Regions from separate parts of the Chromohalobacter sp. HP20-39 genome, predicted to be linked through region 1. Evidence: predicted binding sites of a transcription regulator. Region 1 holds the regulator's gene; each other region holds the start of a gene.
What was found. Region 1 encodes sigma-54, which starts transcription at its own class of promoters, with help from an activator protein. Its sites were predicted from a motif close to TGGCACNNNNNTTGCTNT; they were not measured.

Region 1 (7,651 bases):
CGACTTGAGCCCACCTATGTTGGAAAAATTGGCCTGCAGGGTGAACGTATCTTGCGGCATGCCAAAGCTGAGGCCGCTGACTCGCAAGCCGAGAAAGACCATGCCCAGAATGCCGGCCAGGACGAACAGTCCCACGCCGAACTCCATCATCTTGCTGCGCTTCATCCAAGTTCTCCAAACATCAGCGCGGTCAGCACGAAATCGAGTCCGAGCACCGCCAGGGAGGAATAGACCACCGTACGGGTCGTGGCCCGCGAGATACCTTCCGACGTGGGGATCAAATCATAGCCCTGAAACACCGCGATCCAGGTGACCACGAGGCCAAACACCACACTCTTGAGCATGCCGTTGAGAATATCGTCGACGAACGCGACGTTACTCTGCATGTTGCTCCAATAGGAGCCGTCAAACACGCCTAACCACTGGACGCCGACCAGATAACCGCCCCAGATGCCCACTACACTGAAGCCCACGGTCAACAGCGGCATCGAGACAAATCCCGCCCATAGGCGCGGTGCCACGATACGCCGTAGCGGATCAACCCCGATCATTTCCATGCTGGTCAATTGCTCGGTCGCTTTCATAAGCCCGATCTCGGCCGTCAGCGCCGAACCGGCACGCCCCGCAAACAACAAAGCCGTTACCACCGGCCCCAGCTCACGCAACAGCGACAGTGCCACCATTTGTCCGAGCGCATCCTCCGCACCGAAGCCGACCAGAATCGTGAACCCCTGCAAGCCCAGCACCATGCCGATGAAAAGCCCCGACACCAGCACGATCGCCAGCGACATGACGCCGATGAAATGCATTTGTCGCAGCCACAGGTGCCATCCCTCGCGCGATGGAACGGCCAGCACCGACTGCGCCAAAAACACCGCCGCCCGGCCCAACGCACTCAACGCCTCGAGCGTTCCCCGGCCGAGCGACATAATAGACCGGATCATGGACCCTCTCCTCTGGTGGCCAGAATATCGCGATAAAAATCGGGCGCCGGATAATGAAACGGCACCGGGCCATCGGGCTCGCCATGCACGAATTGCTTGACGCGCGCGTCGCGATTGACGTCCAGCGTCTGCGGCGTGCCATGCGCCATGACCTGGCCGTCGGCGATGATATACACGTAATCCGCGATGGATAGCGTCTCTTTGATATCATGCGACACGATGACTGCCGTCAGCCCCAAGGCTTGATTGACCGTCTTGATCAGCTCTACCAGCACGCCCTTAGAAATCGGGTCCTGGCCCACGAACGGCTCGTCGTAAAGCACCAATTCGGGATCGAGCGCCACGGCGCGCGCCAGCGCCACCCGCCTGGCCATACCACCGGAAAGCTCCGCCGGCGACAGATTGCGCGCCCCGCGCAAGCCCACCGCCTGCAGCTTCATCAGCACGATATCCCGCACCATGGTTTCCGGCAGGTCGGTATGCACGCGCAGCGGAAACGCCACATTCTCGAAAACGTTCAAATCCGAAAAAAGCGCGCCACTTTGGAACAACATACCCATGCGCCGCCGCATGCGAAACAACGCACGGCGGGACAGGCGATGCACATCCTCACCGGCGATGCACACACGCCCGGCATCCGGCACCAACTGACCACCGATCAACTTGAGCAGCGTGGTCTTGCCCGTACCACTGGGGCCCATGACCGCAGTAATCTTGCCTTTGGGAATACTCAGGTCGACGCCACGAAAGATGTCATTCTCACCCCGCGAGAAATGCAACCCCTCGACATCGACCAGGGTCGTGTCAGTCACGTAAGGCTCATCCACGTCTCGATAATTATCGAACATCGTATCCTAACTCTGGCGATCACCGCCAGCCTCGCCTTGCAACACTCTCGCCGAGTGCGTTTAATGAGCGCCCCAATTCGCTCGCTGCTCTCCCGAGACCGGCGAAGCTTGAGCCCAAGGCCGCGAAGGGCAACAATCACCATCATGAACACTGTTACCGAGCAAGATTATCGAGCCAGCGCGCGACGCACGCTGACACTCGAATCACAAGCCATCGCGGCATTGATCGACCGCCTCGACGAGGGCTTCGACCATGCCTGCCGGCTATTTCTGAACTGCGAAGGGCGCGTCGTCGTCACCGGCATGGGCAAATCCGGGCATGTCGCCCGCAAGATCGCCGCAACCCTGGCCAGCACCGGTACACCGTCCTTTTTCGTCCATCCCGGCGAGGCCAGCCACGGCGACATGGGCATGATCACACCCCGTGACGTCGTCCTGGCCCTCTCCAACTCGGGCGAAACCGCCGAAGTCACGGCACTGCTACCACTTCTCAAGCGCATGGGAACTCCTCTAGTCAGCATGACCGGGCGCCCTGGCTCGAGCCTGGCACGCCACGCCGAAGCGCACCTGGACACCGCCGTGGCCCGCGAGGCCTGCCCGCTTGACCTCGCGCCGACTACCTCGACGACCGCCGCGCTAGCCATGGGCGATGCCTTGGCAGTGGCGTTGCTCGAAGCACGCGGTTTCACCGCAGAAGATTTTGCCCTGTCGCATCCCGGCGGTAGCCTAGGGCGACGCCTGCTGCTCAGGGTCGAAGACCTCATGCATCACGGCGAGCGCCTGCCCCGCGTCGCGCTGGGCAGTCCACTACGCGACGCCTTGCTGGAAATCACCCGCCAGGGCCTAGGCTTCACCTGCGTAATCGATGAGGCCGGTCATCTGGCCGGCATCTACACCGATGGTGACCTGCGGCGCACTCTCGACCGCCATGATGACCTGCGCAGCTTGTGTGTCGATGACGTCATGACCCATGGCGGTAAAACCATCCGGCCGGAGCTGCTCGCCGCCGAGGCCGTCAAGATCATGGAAGATAACCGCATCACGGCACTCGCCGTGGTCGACGACGAAGGCCGCCCGGTCGGGGCGCTGCATATGCACGACCTACTGGCCAGCGGCGTCATTTGAGGAGCCCCTATGACGCATTCCGCCGACTGGCGTGCCAAGGCACGAGGCATCCGCTTACTGGCGCTGGACGTGGATGGTGTACTCACCGATGGCACGCTGCACTTTCAAAGCGATGGTCAGGAAACCAAGTGTTTCAACATTCTCGACGGCCTCGGCATCAAGCTGCTGCAGCAAAGCGGCGTCGTCGTCGCGTTGATCACCGGGCGCGAATCGTCCATGGTCAGCCGACGGGCCGAGGCACTGGATATCGCCTATGTCCAGCAAGGGCGGGAGGATAAACTGGTGGCGCTTCAAGCCCTATGTGAACAGCTCGCTCTACCGATGAAGTCAGTCGCCTACTGCGGCGACGACTTGCCGGACCTGACCGCTATTCGCGCCGCAGGGCTCGGCCTGAGCGTGAGCAATGCACCGGACTATGTGCGCGAGCACGCCGACTGGATTCCGTCGCGCCCGGGTGGTCAAGGCGCGGTACGCGAAATCTGTGATGCCTTGCTGAGCTGCCAGGGACACTGGGACGCCAGCCTGGCACCGTACCTTGACGATCTAGAGTGAACAGGACCATGCCGACTTTCTTGTCTTCTCGTAAATGGACGCGCATCGCACTGTTGCTGATCCTCGTCATACTCGGCATCGGTTTGGCTATCGTCGAACAACGTAACACTTCTTCGCCCGGCCCCGTCCCCAGCGACTCCGCCGGTGAGCCGGATTATTACCTCGAGGGCGTCACCATGACGCGCTTCAACGAGCAAGGTATTGCCCACCAGACGCTTAAATCGCCGCGTCTCGTGCACACTCCCGCCGACGATGTCATTCGCGCCACTTCACCGAAAGCTACAATACGTGACGCGGCAGGCCGTCAATGGAATATTTCGGGCGATAAGGGGCGCCTCGGGCCGCAACGCGACCTGCTCACCCTGACCGGCCATGCCCAGCTCGTACAACCCGAGCAGGGCTGGCGTCTCAACACCGACGTGCTGCATTACAAGTCCAGCACTGGCCACGCCTGGAGTGACACCGAGGCCGTGTTGCGGCAGCATGAGCAACGCGTGCGCGGCAATCGCTTCGATGCCTGGATCGACACTGATCAAGCGCGTCTGAGCGGTGATGTGCGAGGTCACCACCCACAGCTTGCCGAGGACGAATCATGATGACACGACCATTGAAGACGGCACTGGTCTGCGCCGCACTGGGACTCGCCAGTCACACGGCGCTCGCACTGGAAAGCGATGCCAGCCAGCCCATCGAGATCGCCGCTGACCAACTGGATCTCGACGACAAGGCTGGCACTGCTGTCTACACCGGCGATGTCGATATGCAACAAGGCAGCATGCAATTGACGGCCGCACGCGTAGAAATTCAACGCAACGCGCAGGGCGAGGTTTCCACGGTCACCGCCCATGGTAGCGATGGCGAACGCGCCTATCTCGAACAAAAACCCGCTCCCGACGAACCCGTGGCCAAAGGCTGGGGCGATACTGTGATTTATCATGCCGCTGAGCGGCGTGTGGAGCTCATTGATCATGCCGAACTTCACCAGGCCGGGGATACCTTCAATGGCGCCTATGTCGAATATTTTCTCGACCGCCAAGAGGTACACGCCCGCTCCGACAATGACGGCAAGGGCGATCAACGCGTACGCATGACGCTGACGCCCCGCGACAGCGAGTGATATATCCGTGACTCCTTCATCCAAGCCAGGCAGGATCCGACACCCATGAAGACCCTGAGCGCCGCCAACCTCGCCAAGAGCTACAAGGGCCGCCGCGTGGTGCATGACATCAGCCTGACCATACGCCAGGGCAGCATCGTCGGTCTGCTCGGCCCCAATGGCGCCGGCAAGACCACCTCGTTCTACATGATTGTCGGACTGGTCGGTGCCGACGCCGGCAGCGTGCATATCGACGAGCGCAACCTGTCCCACGCCGCCATGCACGAACGCGCCCGCGCCGGCATCGGCTATCTTCCCCAAGAGGCATCGATCTTTCGCAAGCTCTCGGTCGCCGACAACATCATGGCGATTCTCGAAACACGCCGCGATCTCGACAAGGCCGCGCGCAAAGCGCAACTCGAACGCCTCCTCGAGGAGTTCCATGTCACCCACATCCGTGACAACCCCGGCATGAGCCTGTCCGGAGGGGAGCGCCGTCGCGTCGAGATCGCCCGCGCCCTGGCCACCGAACCCGCTTTCATCTTGCTCGACGAACCCTTTGCCGGGGTTGATCCGATTTCCGTCGGCGAGATAAAGAGCATCATTCGCCAACTCCGCGATCGTGATATCGGCGTCTTGATCACCGACCACAACGTCCGCGAAACCCTGGATATCTGTGATAACGCCTATATCGTCGGCGACGGACAGATCATCGCCGAGGGGCATGCCGACGCCATCCTCGCCAACCAGAAAGTACGCGACGTCTATCTCGGCCATGAGTTCCGACTGTAAGCGCAAGCTACTGGAACCGCCCTGCGCTTATATAAATGGCACGATTGTTGCTTCCGTTCTTGCAAGTGACGTCGTCGCGGGATAACGTACGGGCACCGTTTCAGGAAGCGACGACCGATTCTCCATGTCCATGAAACCTACGCTGCAGCTTCGCGTCGGCACCCAGCTGACGATGACGCCTCAATTACAGCAAGCCATCCAGCTCTTGCAACTCTCGACGCTGGACTTGCGCCAGGAGATTCAGCAAGCGCTCGACTCCAACCCCATGCTGGAACTCGAAGAGAACTTCGACGAACGCGAGGTCAGCGAATCCCAGCAGGAGGATGACTGGACGGACGACATCCCTGAGAGCCTGTCGCTGGATAGCGAATGGAGCGACACCTATCAAGATGCCGGCTCCTCGCTGACGGGCGGAGGCGGTAGTAGCGAGGAAGGACCCGACATAGAGCGCAATACCGCGCATACCAGCCTGCATGACCACCTGGCTTGGCAACTCGCCATGGCCGACATGACACCGCAAGACCGCGATATCGCCGAGAGCCTGATCGATGCCGTGGGTGCCGACGGCTATCTCACCCTCTCTCTCGACGAACTGGTCGAGGGCCTTCGCGGCCAAGGCCTTTCCGGGCTCAAGACCAGCGATGTCGAACACGTCATGATGCGCGTGCAGCAGTTCGATCCCACCGGTGTCGGTGCCCGCGATCTGCGCGAGTGCCTATTGTTGCAGCTCGGTGCTCTACCCGAGGACATGCCGCTGCTGACCCAGGCCAAACGCCTGGTACGCCAGTTCCTCGAGGCACTGGCCGGCAACGATCGCAAGTTGCTCAAGCGGCGCCTGCGCCTCGACGAGGAGGAACTCGATCATGTCATCGCGCTGGTTCGCACGCTCGATCCACGGCCCGGCCTCGCCTTCGAGGACAGCAGCAACGACTATGTCATCCCCGACCTGATCGCACGCCGCGTTCGACAGGACTGGCGCATCGAGCTCAATCCCGAGGCGCTCCCCCGGGTACGCATCCAGCCGGATTACGCCGCGCTCATCAAGCGCGCCGACAAGAGCGATGACAATACCTTTCTCAAGCAACATCTGCAGGAAGCCAAATGGTTGCTCAAGAGCCTCTCGAGCCGTAACGACACCTTGCTGCGCGTGGGACGGGAGATCATGGCGCGCCAGCTCGATTTCCTGGAACACGGCGAGGAAGCAATGAAACCACTGATCCTGGCCGATATCGCCAGCGCAGTGGATATGCATGAATCGACCATCTCCCGCGTGACCACGCAGAAATTCATTCATACCCCACGTGGCGTCCTGGAGCTTAAATACTTCTTTTCCAGCCACGTCGGTGGTCAAGGCGAAACCGATGCTCATTCCAGCACGGCAATCCGCGCGCGGCTGAAAAAATTGATCGGTGACGAGCCGCCACGCAAGCCTCTATCCGACAGCAAGCTCGTCGACCTGCTGGCCCAGGACGGGATTCAGGTCGCACGACGCACCGTCGCCAAGTACCGTGAAGCGATGGGCATTCCTTCTTCCAGTGAGCGCAAACGACTCGCCTGATGGAGGGCGAGTTGCACGCACTTACCACGCTGCGTAGACTCGCCGCGACCTTTGTCAGCCAACGCCTGCTCAGGGCTATGCAGCGCTCTAAAAAGGGTTACAATCGAAGAGCCAACCGATGGAATAGGAGCGTGCCATGCAAGCCAATATCACCGGTCATCACATCGAACTGACCGATGCTCTACGCGACTACGTCAATGAAAAGCTCGCGCGTCTGGAACGCCATTACGACAACATCACTACCGTCCAAGTCACGTTATCCATCGAGAAAGAACGTCACTTGGCCGCATGCACGCTTCATGCCGCGGGTGCGGATCTTCACGCCGATGCTCAAAGCGACGACATGTACGCCGCTATCGACGCCTTAACCGACAAACTCGATCGCCAACTCGTCAAACACAAGGAAAAGGTGCAGGCACGCGCTCAGGGCGCCGGTGCCCGTTAATCCGCCATGACATTGGAAAGCATCCTACCCCCCGAGCGCGCACTCTTCGGCGTCGCCGGGGGGAGCAAAAAGCGTGTGCTGGAGTTTTTCAGCACCTTCATCGCACAGAACGCACCCAGCCTCGATAGCCAGGAAGTCTTCGGGCGTCTTATCGGTCGAGAACGGCTAGGCAGCACGGGCATCGGCAATGGTGTCGCCATTCCGCATGCGCGCAATCCGCACTGCAAGGAGCCGATCGCCGGCTTTCTCCGCCTGCAGGAGCCCATCGACTTCGATGCCACCGATGGCGAT
Region 2 (7,651 bases), on a different contig from region 1:
CGGCTTCCATGCGCGTCATGGCGGCTTCGGTCAGGGTCACGGAGCGGTGGATCAGAGCCAGCTCGTCGAGACTCTTGATCGACTTGGCGCCCTCGACCACGGTGGTGGCATCGGTCAGCTGAAAGCCGGCCTGGCCCAGCGCCTCGATGGCGCCGGTGGGCGCGGACTCGATGCCCAGACGTTGTCCCCGGGTATGTGAACGCTCGAACAGACCGCGGATGTCATCGACGAAGGCCTGGGTATGTGCCGCGCAGCGCGGGCCGCTGTATTGCGGCATCACTGCGCGGGCGGGATGCACCTCGTCGAGCAGCTCGGCGTTGGCCGCCAAGTGCAGGCAGGCACTGAACTCATACAGTACCACCGGGCCATCCGCCGCGACGTAGAGATAGCGTGCGGGATTGCGCTGCGAGTAGACCTGCATATTGCGCACGCCGCAGGCATAACGAATGTTGATGGGATCGAACAGGATTACCGCGTCCAGTTCGTGATGTTTCATCTGCTGGCGTAGGCGTTGCAGCCGGTAACGCTCGACGCGTGATAGCAGCGCGGCGTCGAGCGTGGCATGGCGAAAGCTCCCACCGGCATAGGGGCCGCCCGTGGGGACGGATCCGGCGAGTGACACGATATCGCCCATGGCAAGGCATCCTTTTGTGAAGTGGAGAAATGGCGGTCGAGCGCAGGCACTTGGCAGCGAAACCTAGCCCATGAGCGCGTCGTGACGGCGCTGATTATCGGCATCGATATGCTGCTGGGTGACGCGGCCATAAATGCGCCGAGTGTGCTCCAGACTGCCCATCATGTCGGGGGTCTTGGCGTAGCCGAGCAGGGTGCACAGGCGTTGGCCCTTGGCGGCGGCGACGCGGTGCATGGAGTAGCGCCCTTTGAAGAGCTGCAGGTCGCCGGTGTTGAGCGTCAGCGATTCGACGTCGGTGTGGTCGCCCTCGAGCACGCGCTGCACGGCCGCGAAGTTTTCCTCGCCGGGACGGCGGATGCTGGGCGCGTACTGGAACTCACCCCCTTCATTGGGACGCCGCGTCATCAGGCTGACGATGAATTCGTTGGTATCGAAGTGCCAGGGCAACTCGGTGTCGTCGGGCATTACGTTGATGACCAGCCCGGCGATGGGATCGGCGAACTCGTAAATCACCGGCTCTTCGAGGCAGTCGGCCACGAAGCGCTGGAAATCGGGGTCGCGGTAAAGCTGCTGGACGATGGCATCCTCGGGGATCAGATCGCGCGCCACGAAGCCGTTGGTGTAGTGCTGGAAGAAGCGTGCGGGGTGATCCTCGGGCAGCGACGGGTCGTCCGGCGTGACGTAGGGATTGACGTTGTTGTCCGAGTAGAACGCCTGCGGTGCCAGGGCCTCGCTTTCCTCGCGCAGCGGTTCAATGAGGTCCTCGCGAATGAAACTCGATAGCAGGGCGCAGCCGTCGGTGCGCAACTGTTGGCGGACGCCCTCGACCGCTGCCCGGTAAGCGTCGCTATCGCGCTGCAGGATCGGGTAGCGGTCGAGATCGATGAAACGCGCCAGAGGATGATGCTCGGCGGTGACGTCTTGCGCGGTGGTGTGAGTTGCGAGCGTGGCCTGTGACATGAGATCGCCCTCCTGTGCGGTCGTTGATCGGGAGCCCTTGATTGGGAGTCGTTAATGCGGAGTAGCGATACGGTAAAAGGCGGGAGGGCGTGAAACTAATGAGAATGTCCGGCCATCTGCGACGAGATTCTTATCGGTCGCATGCGCCGTGGCGGATAGCGTCTTGTCTTAGGCGTCGGCGCGGTAGAGATGACGCAACGTGGTCGCCATCGACTCGGCGGCGGCGGTGATGTGGGGTGTCTGTGCATAGGCCAGATACCAGGGAATGCGTGGCAGCTCGCCGGCCAGGGGACGCATGACGACGCGCCCTGCCTGATGCGCGTCACGCGCCGCCCAGCGCGAGAGAATGCTCACGCCCTTGCCGGCGGCGACCAGGTCCAGAATCAAGGCCACCGACTCGATCTGCACCATGTGTGAGGGATAGATGCCGGCCGGCTGGAAGAAATGCTCGAATTCATGGCCGGATTCAGGAGTGATGCTGTAGGTGAAATGCCGCCCCTGATCGAAGACCTCGGCGGGTACCGCATCGCTTTGTGCATAAGGGTGACCGGGCGGCAACACGGCCACCAGCGGTTCCTCGAACAACAGCTGATGAGCGATGCCGCGCTGCGAGGGCACCTCGATCATGCAGATCATGTCGACGCGACTGGCGAGTAGTGCCGTGGTCATGTCCGCCATGGGCAGGCGGACCAGGTCGATGTCACGCGCGTGCTGGTCGTAGAGATGCGGAATCGCCCGCGAGAAGGTGTCGTAAGGGCCGATGCCCAGACGCAAGGCGGGCTCGGCGCGGCGTGCCAGTTGCCACGCCTCGAGCTCGGCGCTGCGCAGACGAGGAAGCACGTCGTGCGCGGTTTCGAGTAGACGTTCGCCCGAAGCGGAAAGCGTCAGCCGGCGTCCTTCACGGTGAAAGAGCGCCACGCCCAGGCGGCGTTCCATTTCACGAATGCGATGCGTGGCCGCGGGCTGGGTGATGCCGATGGCGGCGGCGGCATCGTGCACCGTACCGTGGGTGGCAATGGCGTCGATCAATACGTAATACTTGATATCCAGCATGGGACTCAGGGGCTCTTGGAGAGTGACGCGTCGCGTGAAACGACATGCTACGCTCTCGGCTAGGTGCGACAAGATCCCACAACAAGGAGCACGACACCATGTCGGACGATCACGACACCGCCAACGCCGAGCTGGACGAGGCCACGATTCGTCTGGCCACGGAGATCTTCAACAGCGCGCGCAACGGCGAGACGGAAAAGCTGCGCGGCTGGCTGGCCCAGGGCCTACCGCCCAACATGTGCAACGATAAGGGCGACAGTTTGCTGATGCTGGCCAGCTACCACGGTCATCTCGATGCCACGCGGGTGCTGCTCGAGCAGGGCGCGGACCCCGAGATGTACAACGACAACGGCCATCATCCACTCTCTGGCGCGGCCTTCAAGGGCGACCTGGCCATGGCCGAGCTGCTGGTCTCGCATGGCGCCTCGGTCAACGCCCGCTCTCCCGACGACAAGACGGCCTTGATGTTTGCCGCCATGTTCGACAACGCCGAGGTCGTCGACTTCCTGCTGGCGCAAGGCGCCGATTCCCATGCCACCGACAGTCGTGGCATGACGGCGAGCGAACTTGCCTCGGCGATGGGCGCGACGCAGACGCCCTCGGTGCTCGACGCCGTGTAAGCGCTTCTTCACCACGACCGTCTAGAAACGACAATGCCCCTGCGTCAGGGGCATTGTCGCATCATCGTACTGGCAGGTGTCGTGGCTTACACCGCGTCCTTGCCGGTTTCGCCGGTGCGGATACGGATGACCTGTTCGAGCGGTGAGACAAAGATCTTGCCGTCGCCGATCTTGCCGGTGTTGGACACCTGCGTGATGGCGTCGATCACCTTCTCGATCATGTCGTCGTCGACGGCGACCTCGAGCTTGACCTTGGGCAGGAAGTCGACCACGTATTCGGCCCCCCGATACAGCTCGGTATGCCCCTTCTGACGGCCAAAGCCCTTCACTTCCGTGACGGTAATCCCCTGAACGCCGATCTCGGACAACGACTCACGAACGTCGTCGAGCTTGAACGGCTTGATGATGGCGGTCACCAGTTTCATCGTCTTTCTCCTCGCATTGTATATGCGGGTGGCGCATACCACCCTCGATTATGCCCAACGATCATGCTTTCAAGCATACACCGCTGGTCGCGGGATTAAAAAAGGCCCCCCGAAGGGGGCCAGGGGAGCACGCCAGCTCACTCGGTACTCCAGCAAGGTTTACTTATTGCTGGAGGAAAACTCGGGGTAGGCTTCCAAGCCGCATTCGGCCAGGTCGACCCCTTCGTATTCTTCTTCTTCACTGACTCGCACGCCCATCGCGGCCTTGATGATCAGCCACACGATCAAGCTGGCGATGAAGCACCACAGGAAGATGGCGAGGGCGCCGATGATCTGAGCGCCGAAGGAGGCACTGGCATTGGTGAGGGGTACCACCAGCACACCCCACAAGCCGGCCACACCGTGCGCGGAGATAGCCCCCACCGGGTCGTCGATCTTGAGCTTGTCCAGTGCCACGATGGACACCACGACCAGCAGCCCGCCGACGGCACCGATGAGCGTGGCGCCCAGGCCCGTGGGTGACAGCGGATCGGCGGTGATTGCCACCAGGCCGGCGATGGCACCGTTGAGCGCCATGGTCAGGTCTGCCTTGCGGAACCAGATCTTGGCGAGAATCAACGCGGCGATCACACCGCCTGCGGCGGCGGCGTTGGTGTTGACCAGCACCTGCGCCATGTTATTGGCGGAGTCGATGTTGGAGACCATCAGCTCGGAGCCACCGTTGAAGCCGAACCAGCCCATCCACAGGATGAAGGTACCCAGCGTCGCCAGCGGCAGATTCGCCCCAGGGATGGCGTAAATCGCGCCGTTCTTGCCATATTTGCCCTTACGCGGACCAAGTACCAGTACCCCGGCCAAGGCTGCAGCCGCCCCCGCCATGTGGACGATACCCGAACCGGCGTAGTCGGAATAACCCAGCTCGGCGAGCCAGCCGCCGCCCCAGGTCCAATAGCCGGACGTCGGGTAGATGACGGCGGTCATCACCACAGCGAAGGCCAGAAATGCCCACAGCTTCATGCGTTCTGCCACGGCACCCGAGACGATCGACATCGCAGTCGCCACGAACACCACCTGGAAGAAAAAGTCGGCACGGTTGGAATAATAGATATCGCCGTTGCTGCCCATCACCTGGTCGACGGTGTTCTCGCCGCCCAGCAGGAAGCCCAGACTCGGCAGGAAGCCGCCAGCGCCACTGGAATACATCAAGTGGTAGCTGAACAGCAGATACATGGTGCAAGAGATGGCGAACAACACCACGTTCTTGGTCAGAATTTCCGCCGTGTTCTTGGCGCGGACCAAGCCCGCCTCGAGCATGGCGAAGCCGGCGGCCATCCACATGACCAGCACGGCGCAGACCAGAAAGTAGAAGGTGTCGAGCGCGTACGATAGCTGCGTAATATCTTCAGTCATTTATTGTGTCTCCCTTCAGCCCTTGCCTTAAACGGCGTCGGCTCCGCGTTCACCGGTACGGATACGAATGACGTCTTCGAGCGGCGTGACGAATAGTTTGCCGTCGCCGATCTTGCCGCTGTTCGCGGCATTACTGATCGCCTCCAGCACGCTTTCCAATCGGTCTTCCTCCACGGCGATTTCTATTTTTACCTTGGGAAGGAAGTCCACGACGTATTCAGCGCCGCGGTAGAGTTCCGTGTGACCCTTTTGGCGCCCAAAACCCTTCACTTCTGTGACGGTGATCCCTTGGACGCCGTTGTCGGCCAGCGCCTCGCGGACATCGTCCAGCTTGAAAGGTTTGATGATGGCGGTAATGAGCTTCATGCCAGTTCTCCCGTTGTCGGCTTGCGCCTCTCGGGACGTACGCAGAAGCCATGCCATATTGGCTGTGTGCCATTAAAAACAGTCGGTTATGGAAAGGTGTGAAAACCTCGCTGCATGTGGTGCCCAAACATGGACCGTCCCTCGCCAGGTTTTGGTGCGCGGCGCTGACGAGGCTGCACCAAGATGGCGCATGCGTATTTCGCCGGCCTTGCGTATGCTGTGCCGAGATGGAAACGTTCAATCCGAGGGAACTCTCATGGCGACACACGACCTCTTCTCACGTCTCGCACAGCAAGTCGGCGACCGGCTCCAGGACGCCTCGCACGCGCCGGAAGACATCCAGCGCAGCGTTCAGGGCGTGATGCGCGGTGCCTTCGATCGCATGGAACTGGTCTCGCGTGAAGACTTCGACATCCTGATGGAAGTGCTGCAACGCACGCGCTCGCGTGTCGAATCGCTCGAGGCCCAGGTCGCGGCCTTGGAAGCGGCGCTGGACGTGGACCAGAGCGCCCCGGTAGCCGCCGCCGAAGGCGCCGAACCGGCAACCGAGCACGACGCCAATGGCGATGCCGACGAAGCGAGCGCGTCCGACACTTCCCGCAAGAGCTGATCGCCACTCGACAATGGGGGCCGCCTCGGCCAAGTGAGCGGCGTCATGCCTTCCGCATCACGTGCGTTACCGCAGTCAATCAATTAGTGTATACGCATATCTTGATGTGACAGGGGGAAGGCTGCATGGCGCTTGCCATCATCAATACACGCGCCGGCCTGGGCCTGGAGGCGCCGGATGTGCTGGTCGAAGTACATCTCACTAACGGGCTCCCGGGATTGGCGATCGTCGGCCTGCCGGAGGCGGCGGTCAAAGAGAGCCGTGAGCGGGTGCGCAGTGCCCTGATCAACGCTGGTTTCGACTTTCCCACGCGGCGCATCACGCTCAATCTCGCCCCGGCGGATCTTCCCAAGGAGGGCGGACGCTTCGATCTACCCATCGCGTTGGGCATCCTGGTGGCCTCGGGGCAGATTCCCGGCGAGGCCGTGGCGGGGCTTGAGTGCCTGGGCGAGTTGGCACTGGATGGCAAGTTGCGCCCCGTACGCGGGGTCTTGCCGGCCGCCCTGGAGGCGCGCCGTGCCGGGCGTGCCCTGCTCCTGCCCGAGAGCAACGCCGATGAAGCGGCCTTGGCCGGTGATCTGGATGTCCTCCCTGCCGCTGATTTGCCGCAGGTCGTCGCGCACTTGCTCAAACAAGCGCCGATTACGCCGCACCAACTTGGTGAGCGGCCTGCACCGCGCTTGGCCGAGCCCGACCTCGCCGAGGTGCGTGGCCAGCAGCAGGCCCGGCGGGCGTTGGAAGTCGCCGCCAGCGGTGGCCACAACCTTCTTTTCGCTGGGCCTCCGGGGACCGGCAAGACCATGCTCGCCAGTCGATTGCCGGGGATTCTGCCGCCACTCCAAGAAGACGAAGCACTGGAAGTGGCCGCCGTGCGCTCCGTGTGCGGTTTACCGATTCTCGAACGCTGGGGGCAGCGCCCGTTTCGTACCCCGCATCACACCGCCAGCGGTGTGGCGTTGGTGGGCGGTGGCGGCAAGCCGCGTCCTGGAGAGATTTCCCTGGCGCATCACGGCGTGCTGTTTCTGGATGAACTGCCGGAGTTCGACCGGCGTGTACTGGAGGTGCTGCGTGAACCGCTGGAATCGGGCCAGATCGTCGTCTCGCGAGCGTTGATGCAGAGCTGCTTTCCTGCCCGTTTTCAACTCGTTGCGGCAATGAATCCATGTCCCTGCGGACATCTAGGCGACCCGCGCAAAGCTTGTGTGTGCACACCGGCCCAAGTGCAACGTTATCAGGCACGTATCTCAGGCCCGCTGCTCGACCGTATCGACCTCCAAGTAGAAGTCCCCGCGCTGCCCGCCGCGCAACTCACCGAACAACGCAGCGGCGAAAGCTCCGAGGTCGTCCGCCAGCGTGTCCTCGCCGCCCGCCAGCGCCAGGCCCAGCGCGGTGCGCTCAACGCCTATTTGCCTGGCAGCACGCTGGAGGATTTCTGCGCGCTGGATGGCCAGGAGCGCACTTGGCTGGCCGACGTGCTCAACCGCCTCAACCTCTCCGCCCGCGCCTATCACCGCGTGCTGCGCGTCGCCCTGACGCTCGCCGACCTCGCCGAGGAACCCCGGCCCCGCCAGCC
Region 3 (7,651 bases), 160 kb from region 1:
GTCGTGTCATCGAGGAAGCCCATCGTCGGGAAATCGATGTCTTGGTGTTCCCCGAGCTTTCCCTGACAGGGTACGACCTGGGAACGCGCGTCCCCGAGGTTGCGATGCATCGCGACGATCCGCGACTTGTCCAACTGGCGGATGCCGCCGGTGACATGCTCACCGTGGTGGGCTTCGTCGAGCGCTGCGGTCGCGGCGAATACGCCAACGCCATGGCGTGCCTGTGCGGTGGCCGGGTCGTCGCCGTGCACCGCAAGGTCAATCTGTGTACCTACGGCGGACACGAGGAAGGCAAGCATTTCGGTAAGGGGCAGGCACTCACCGTCGCCGATGCCGACGGTCTCACCTGTGGTGTGATGATCTGCGCCGATCTCTGGAATCCGGGCCTCGCCCACGCGGCCATGCTGGAGCGGCCCGACGTGATGCTGGCCCCGGTTAATGCAGCGACGGGGATGGTCGACGGCGATTTCGATGACGAAGGCAATTGGCTGATCTGCCTGACGTTCTACGCCATGATGTATGCCACGCCGATGGTCATGGCACATCGCTACGGGGCGGAGGGCGACGCCTGGTTCTGGGGCGGCAGTTGTATCGTCGGCGTCGACGGCAAGGTGCTGGCGAGGGCCGAGGACGGCGAGACGCTCGTTAGCGCCGACATCGACACCGACGAGATCGACGCCGCGCGCTTCGCGATGCCGACCCACCGCGACGCCGACACCCCGCTGGTGGCCTCGCTGATGGCGCGGCGGGTCGAGCGCGAGCGGCGCGGCTGAGGCGGGTCAGGCCGGGATATAGCGTTCACTGGTCACCCGAGACGGTTCACGCTGCATGATGACGTCACCCTGACGAACCGAGAGCAGTATGTCGCCTTGCTTGCGAAGTACGCTGTAGTCGTCTTCTCCGTCGAGCAGGATGAAATTGCCGGGCTTGCCGGTCTCGATGCCGTAGCGGTCCTGAATGTTCAGGGTCTGGGCGCTGTTTGTGGTGATCAGATCGAGTGCACTTGCGAAGTCGTGATAGCCCATCATTTGGCAGATATGCAGGCCGAAATCCAGACTGCGCAGCAGTTTGCCGTTGCCGAGAGAGTACCAGGGGTCAAAGATCGAATCCTCGGCGAAGCAGACGTTGATACCGGCTTCGCGCAGCTCTTTTACTCGCGTCAGGCCGCGACGTTTCGGATAGGTATCGAACCTGCCTTGTAGATGGATGCTCTCCGTGGGGCAGGAGATGAAGTTGATGCCGGAGTTCTTCAGCAGACGGAACAGCTTGGCGCAGTAGGCGTTGTCGTAGGAGTGCATCGCCGTGGTGTGGCTGGCAGTGACGCGCGGGCCCAGCTCGTTGAATAGCGCCTCGCAGGCGAGGACCTCGAGAAAGCGGGAGTTGGGGTCGTCGATCTCGTCACAGTGTACATCTACCAGACGGTGGTACTTCTTCGCCAGCCCGATGACCGTCTTCATCGACTCCACACCCAGCTCGCGGGTGTACTCGAAGTGCGGAATGCCGCCGACCACATCCGCGCCGAACTCCAGTGCTTCTTCCATCAGTTGCAAGCCGTTGGGGAAAGAGAGCAGACCGTTCTGGGGGAAGGCGACCACCTGCAGATCGATCTTCTCTTTCAGCTCGTCGCGCAGGGTGCAGAGGGTTTTCAGGCCCACCAGGCTCGGGTCGGAGATATCCGCGTGGGTGCGAATATGCTGCACGCCGTTCTGTACCAGAAGCTCGATGGTGTCCAGCACTCGGCGGCGGATATCGGCCTCGTCCAGCATCGGCTTGCGTTCGCTCCAGCGCTCTATGCCCTCGAACAGAGTGCCGCTCTGGTTCCAGTTGGGTTCACCGGCGGTCAACGCCGCATCCAGGTGAATGTGTGGCTCCACCAGTGGAGCGCACAGCAGTTTGCCGCCGGCATCGATGGCGCCTTCGGGGCAAGCGATCGCGCCGTCTTGTTCGCTGATCCGGCTGAACAGCCCATTGCTGATCTCCAGGGTGTGAAGCTTGGGGGTGTGTCGCAGACGGGCATTGACTATGTGCATAGGGGCCTCTTCACTGATCTTCCGACGTGGGAAGCTGGCTATCGATATTGTGGTGCTGAAATAGAATCTGCTCGATCAGCAGGGCATTCTGCAAGTTGAGCCGCACGAAAGCGTCACCGAGACGATGGCCGATCAGTTGCTCGATCCGTTTCAGGCGGTGTCTTAGCGTGTTGCAATGAATTCCGAGGCTTTCGGCGGTCTGCTGCTGGTTGCCGAACAGATTGTCCTGGCCAGCCGCGGAAGCGGACCTCCTCCAGGCCGGGCAGCCGCGGTATCTCGGCGCAGGTTATCGCCATGTCAGTCCTTGGCCGGGTCCATCGCTGGGCGGGGGATCGACAGTTTCAGCAGGATGGCGTAGCACAAGGCTGCGGCGATGACGCCCACCAGCGGCGGGAGTACCGGGGAGAAGTAAGCCACCCCGGAGGCGATCGCATAGGAGGCCAGGCCGATCCAGTTGAAAGCGGGCAGACTGACGTCGGCCAGCTTCGGATACCGACCCTTATGGTTGAGCCAGAAGTCCGCCATGATGACACCGCCGATCGGTGGGATGAAGGTGCCGAGCAGCACCAGGAACGGAATCAGCAGGTTGTACATGCCACCCACGGCCAGCACGGTACCGATGGCCGCGCCGGCGACGGTGACCACCTTGCGCTTGTCGGTGCGCAGCAGGTTGCAGCCGGCCACGGCGAAGTTGTAGATGGTGTTGTCCTGGGTGGTCCAGATGTTGAGGAACAGCATCAGAACGGCAAGCACCACGAAGCCCTGAGCCAGCATCACATCGACGATATCCGCCTGCTGGTAGATCATTGCTCCCAGTGCGCCGGTCAGCACCATCAGACTGTTGCCGATGAAGAAGGCAGCCAGCGTCGCGATCACGGCGATCTTCGGCGTGCGGGCGAAACGACTCCAGTTGGTGGCTTGGGTGCCGCCGCTGATGAAGGTGCCGATCACCACGGTGATGGCGGCGGCAATGCTCATGCTCTCGGAGGGCGTCTGGCCGGCAAGGCCGGAAAGCCCGCCTACATCCACCATGCCGGTGTAAAGGCTGATCAGAATAAAAAGCATCATCGCCGGCACGGCAAAGCGGGACAGCAGATCCAGTCCGCGAAAGCCGATCATCGCGGTGACGCAGAAGGCAAGGCCGAACAGCACCATCAGCGGGGTCTCGAGCGATGCCGGCAGGCCGGTGGTCTTTACCAGCACCACGGCGATGGTGGCGGTTCCCCAGGCGTACCAGCCGATCTGGGTGAAGCCGAGCACGAAGTCGGACAGTTTGCTGCCCACCTCGCCAAAGCAGAAACGTCCCATCAGCACGGAGTTGAGGCCGCTTTTACAGGCAATATAAGCCAGGGCCGCCGCGTAGCTGCCCAGCAGCAGGTTGCCGATAAGAATCACCCCCAATAGCTCGCCGAACGGGAACGCGATGCCGAGTGATCCGCCTGCCCACATGGTGGCGGTAAAAAAGGTAAAACCGAGCAGTACAACCGAGGTGGAGAGCAGCCCTTTACGTTCGCTTCCGGGCACCTCGCTCAATGGGTAGTCTGAGTTTTCCATCGTGTGCTCCGCAGGGAGTTCGCATGAATAGCGGGAGGTGGTCTTTCTACACCAAGCATTAAGCAAGAGATGTTCCACTATTAGGGGGAGGTGGTAACGACGGTGAGAAGTTGTCGATTTCCACTTACCGGAGAGTCAATAAACTGTGCAATGTGCACAATAAGATCCGTAATACGCGGTCGTGGGCTGTCGTAACGCGTGGTCTTTGCACCACCATGGTTCATGAAGGGAGCCATTATGGGGCTAACGCATGGCACAAAAATGCCCGAGGCGTTGCCTCGGGCGTTCTGACGCCAACAGGTGGCATCCTGTTTCAGAGTGGCCCCCCGTGGTATTACACCCAACGTCGCTGGCGGCGCGTTTTCCAGTGCCGGTCGATGAAGCGTTCGCCTTCCTCGAAGGCTTGCAGGCGGGCTTCCAGATAGAACCACTCGGCGTCGCAACTCAGCTTCGCCCAGGTCTCGGTGTGCACCTGCCAATCGTCGCGCTGGAAGGTCTGGCGCCAGCTCTTGCTCATGGTCGCGGTGACCGGTGCCGCGGGGTGGATGGCGTAACGCTCGTCCGCCGAGGCGATGTTGGTCAGGCCGTGGTCGTAGGCGATCTCGCCGAAGTCGTCGATGATGGCATGCCGGGTCCAGCCGTCGGTCAGCGAGTGGGTGACGTCCCGGGACTGTTCGCCCGCGCGTTTGATCCGATGCTGCATGGGCCCGGAAAACACCGCCGGTTCGAATGCCACCGGTGGCGCCTCGTGCGAGGTGCGCTGGGGCAGGGTGAGCCGCGAGTCGGCTTCGTGCAGGGTCAGCGTCACCGGGTAAGGGCTCGGCCAGACCAGCGGCCAGTAGGCGGTGGTCACCGAGACGCGCAGCCGATGCCCGGCAATGAAGCGATAGCAGGTCTGGTTCAGTGACACGGTCACGTCGAGCGGCGTATCGCACGGCACGTCGGACGGCGTGACGTGGCTTTCGCGGTGGCAGAGGTTGAGCACACCGTAGGAGACGCGTTGCGAGACGCCCTCGGGCGAGACGTCGCACACGCGAACGATCAGATTGGCGCGCGGCTGATCGACGCTGACCCGCAGCGCTAGCGTGGGGCGCCCCAGGATCACCGTGTCGGCATCCAGCGGATCGGTGTCGTAGGTCAGCGAGTGGGCGTCGTCGCCGCGCTGGTCACCGGCGATCTCGGGGCCGCTGCTGTGGGGAATGTACTCGCCGCACTGCAGACCGTTGTCGGCAGGCGCACGCAGTTTGGCCACGCCGGGGCGGGCGTCGTCGTCCGGGGCATGCAGCTCACCGTTGCCCAACGCCAGGCCGCGAGAGGCGATATGCGGGCTCGGCCACTGGGTCTCGGCGAGCCATTCGCCGGGCACTTCGAGCCGTTGCGGATCGGCCCCGGAAAAGGAGGGGCAGTAAATGCGGTACAGCGGTTCTTCCATGATGCCGGTGTCGCGGTCCTTCAGCCAGTGATCCCACCAGCGCAGCGCTTCCTGTAGAAAGCCGATGGTTGGCCCGGGCATCGCCAGGTGCGGGTAGGCGTGCGGCCAGGGGCCGACGATACCGCGCCGGAGGCAGGGCGCGTGCTCGAGAATCTCGGCGACGAAGTTGACGTAGGCGTCGGCCCAGCCGGTGACGGCCAGGGTCGGCGTCGTCAGACGCGAATAATCCTCGCACACCGAGCCGTGGCGCCAGTACGCATCGCGCGTCGGGTGATCGAACCAGTTCTCGGCGACGAAGGGTTGCTGGGCGAGCCGGTGTTGCCAGAGTTCGCGCCAGTCGTCGCGCAAGGCGGGGTCTGGCGGCCGCGACATGAAGGCAAGCGACGAGGCCGCCCAGCCGAAGTTCTCGTTGAGCACGCAGCCGCCCTTGTAGTGCACGTCGTCGTGATAGCGGTCGACGGTGGCGCCGACGGCGATGATCGCGCCGAGCGCCGGCGGCTGGCGCGAGGCCACCTGCAGCGAATTGAATCCGCCCCAGGAGATGCCCAACATGCCGACGCGGCCGCTGCACCAGGGTTGCTCGGCGAGCCAGGCGATCGCGGCGACGATGTCGTCCTGCTCGCTCGCCAGGTATTCGTCCTCGAGCACGCCGTCCGAATCGCCGCTGCCGCGCAGGTCGATACGCAGCGCGGCATAGCCGTGGCCGGCGAAATAGGGATGCATGCGCTCGTCGTCGGCACTGGTGGCGTCCCGCTTGCGGTAGGGAATGCACTCGATGATCGCGGGCACGGGATGTGTCTCGACATCCGCCGGCCGCCACATGCGTGCCGCGAGTCGGCTGCCGTCGGGCAGCGGAATGAACAGTGCTGGTTCCTCGATGATCGGGTACGGGAAGTCACGCACTTCCCGAGCATCGGGTTGGCTTCCACTCGGAAACATGGGGCGTCCTGTCGTCAGCAGGGGCGATGTCGGCATCGCCCCCGGAAAAGGAGGAAGGCGCGAGTCGGGGCGTCAGAGCAGGTCGTTTTCGGTCAGGAAGTCCTTGGCGACTTTTTCGATGTTCTGGTCGTCGACATCCACACGGCGGTTGAGGTCGATCAGCGTTGCGTCATTCAACGCGGCGGACATGCCGTTGAGCAGGGGCTTGAGCTCGGGGTGCGCGTCGAGCGTTTCCTCGCGAACCACTGGCGCCAACTGGTAAACCGGGAAGAACTGTTTGTTGTCTTCGAGCACCTCGAAGTCGAAGGCGCCGATGCGGCCATCGGTGGCGAATACGAGCGCCACGTCGACTTCACCTTCGCGCAGCGCATTGTAGGTCAGCCCTGAATCCATGCGCTTGACGCGTGAACGCGGAAATTCGAACCCATAGGCTTCCTGCAGTGGTCGCAGGCCATCGTCGCGGGCATAAAACTCGGCATTGGACGCGAGCGTCAGATCGGCGCCATCGTTCATCGCCGTGGCTAGATCCGAAAGGGTGTGGATGTCGCGTTGTTCGGCGTCGGCCTTGCGCATGGCGAGCGCATAGGTGTTGTTGGTATCCGAGGGATCCAGCCAGATCAATCCTTTCTCGGCATCCAGGCGCTTGGCGGTGGCGTAGGTCTCGGCGGCGTTGTCGGGTTGCGGCTGGTCGTTGAACAGGATCACCGAATTGCCGGTGTACTCCCAGTAGAGGTCGACCTGGCCGTTCTCCTGCGCCTGGCGCAGCACCGAGGTGCCCAGGCCGTCGCGCTTGTCGACGTTGTAGCCGTTGGCCTCGAGCAGTTGCACGGTGGCCGAGGTGAGGATCAGGTGTTCGGTATAGTTGAGACCGCCGACGACGATGGGATCGTCTTGTGCGTGTGCCGTCGTGGTCGCAGCGGAAAGGCTCAGTCCCAGGGTGGCGAGTAGTGTCGTGATGGGGTGTTTCATGGCAGCGACATACCTCTGTTGTTATAGAGTGTTATCGAGTTGCGACTTTCGTCGTTACCCAGAGTAACGCACCCCGCTGCCGGGATTGATGAGAATCCATGATGCCTGCGATTTCGGATGCCAACAGATGACAACGCAAGTGCCCTGGCTGGGGAGTTGTCAGTGGCGGGGGGAAGGGGGCTAGGACGAAGACGGGCCATCGGCGTCGGGCTGCTTTACCTGATCGGCGTAGCACGGCGAGGACGCGGGGGTGTGATCGTCCGCCTCGCTATCTTCGTCTGCTAATGCCTTGAGCAGCATGTCGCGTAAATACGGGAGGTGTGAGCGCTGCGGCTCTCGGGAGGCGGTCAACAAGGTGAGCGTGCCTTCGCGCGCCCAACGCATGAGGGGCAGCAAGACATCAGGGTCGTCCTCGATTTCCCAACGATAGCGGTAGCCGAACACGGCGTCGTTGAGCTCCCCTTGATGCCAGGCACGACGCAAGGCGTTGGAGGGCGAGGCGTCGCGATACCAGTCGGTGAGGTCCAGTGACTCGCGGCGCTTACCGCGTGGCCATAGGCGGTCGACGAGAACACGCGCACCATCGCCTTCCTCGGCGGCCTGATAGATACGCTTGAGTGCGATCGTATAAGACATCCCAGCTCTCCTTTGCCTGATACGTGCCCTTCGCCAGATGACATGCAAGCCTGTGTCGATCTAGGCGATACGATAAGAATACGCCATCTCG

Region 2: a site for sigma-54 is predicted at 5,507-5,524, ahead of RVY79_RS05840 (P-II family nitrogen regulator). Genes of this name have one in related genera too.
Region 3: a site for sigma-54 is predicted at 3,644-3,661, ahead of codB (cytosine permease). Genes of this name have one in related genera too.

The regions. Positions count from the first base shown of each region.
Region 1 is NZ_JAWHTP010000003.1:216,853-224,503, reverse strand. Features, by position in the region: gene mlaD (outer membrane lipid asymmetry maintenance protein MlaD) at 1-165, opposite strand, end outside; gene mlaE (lipid asymmetry maintenance ABC transporter permease subunit MlaE) at 162-944, opposite strand; gene RVY79_RS07635 (ATP-binding cassette domain-containing protein) at 941-1,792, opposite strand; gene RVY79_RS07630 (KpsF/GutQ family sugar-phosphate isomerase) at 1,937-2,917, shown strand; gene RVY79_RS07625 (KdsC family phosphatase) at 2,927-3,469, shown strand; gene lptC (LPS export ABC transporter periplasmic protein LptC) at 3,478-4,065, shown strand; gene lptA (lipopolysaccharide transport periplasmic protein LptA) at 4,062-4,586, shown strand; gene lptB (LPS export ABC transporter ATP-binding protein) at 4,632-5,357, shown strand; gene RVY79_RS07605 (RNA polymerase factor sigma-54) at 5,482-6,915, shown strand; gene hpf (ribosome hibernation-promoting factor, HPF/YfiA family) at 7,052-7,360, shown strand; gene ptsN (PTS IIA-like nitrogen regulatory protein PtsN) at 7,367-7,651, shown strand, end outside.
Region 2 is NZ_JAWHTP010000002.1:491,892-499,542, forward strand. Features, by position in the region: gene RVY79_RS05810 (Xaa-Pro peptidase family protein) at 1-634, opposite strand, end outside; gene RVY79_RS05815 (hypothetical protein) at 698-1,594, opposite strand; gene RVY79_RS05820 (LysR family transcriptional regulator) at 1,763-2,647, opposite strand; gene RVY79_RS05825 (ankyrin repeat domain-containing protein) at 2,746-3,267, shown strand; gene glnK (P-II family nitrogen regulator) at 3,354-3,692, opposite strand; gene RVY79_RS05835 (ammonium transporter) at 3,852-5,102, opposite strand; gene RVY79_RS05840 (P-II family nitrogen regulator) at 5,130-5,468, opposite strand; gene RVY79_RS05845 (accessory factor UbiK family protein) at 5,725-6,078, shown strand; gene RVY79_RS05850 (YifB family Mg chelatase-like AAA ATPase) at 6,204-7,651, shown strand, end outside.
Region 3 is NZ_JAWHTP010000003.1:61,082-68,732, forward strand. Features, by position in the region: gene RVY79_RS06725 (nitrilase-related carbon-nitrogen hydrolase) at 1-773, shown strand, start outside; gene codA (cytosine deaminase) at 780-2,030, opposite strand; gene RVY79_RS06735 (helix-turn-helix domain-containing protein) at 2,041-2,250, opposite strand; gene codB (cytosine permease) at 2,328-3,584, opposite strand; gene RVY79_RS06745 (CocE/NonD family hydrolase) at 3,919-5,955, opposite strand; gene RVY79_RS06750 (glycine betaine ABC transporter substrate-binding protein) at 6,028-6,924, opposite strand; gene RVY79_RS06755 (DUF488 domain-containing protein) at 7,105-7,560, opposite strand; gene holA (DNA polymerase III subunit delta) at 7,621-7,651, opposite strand, start outside.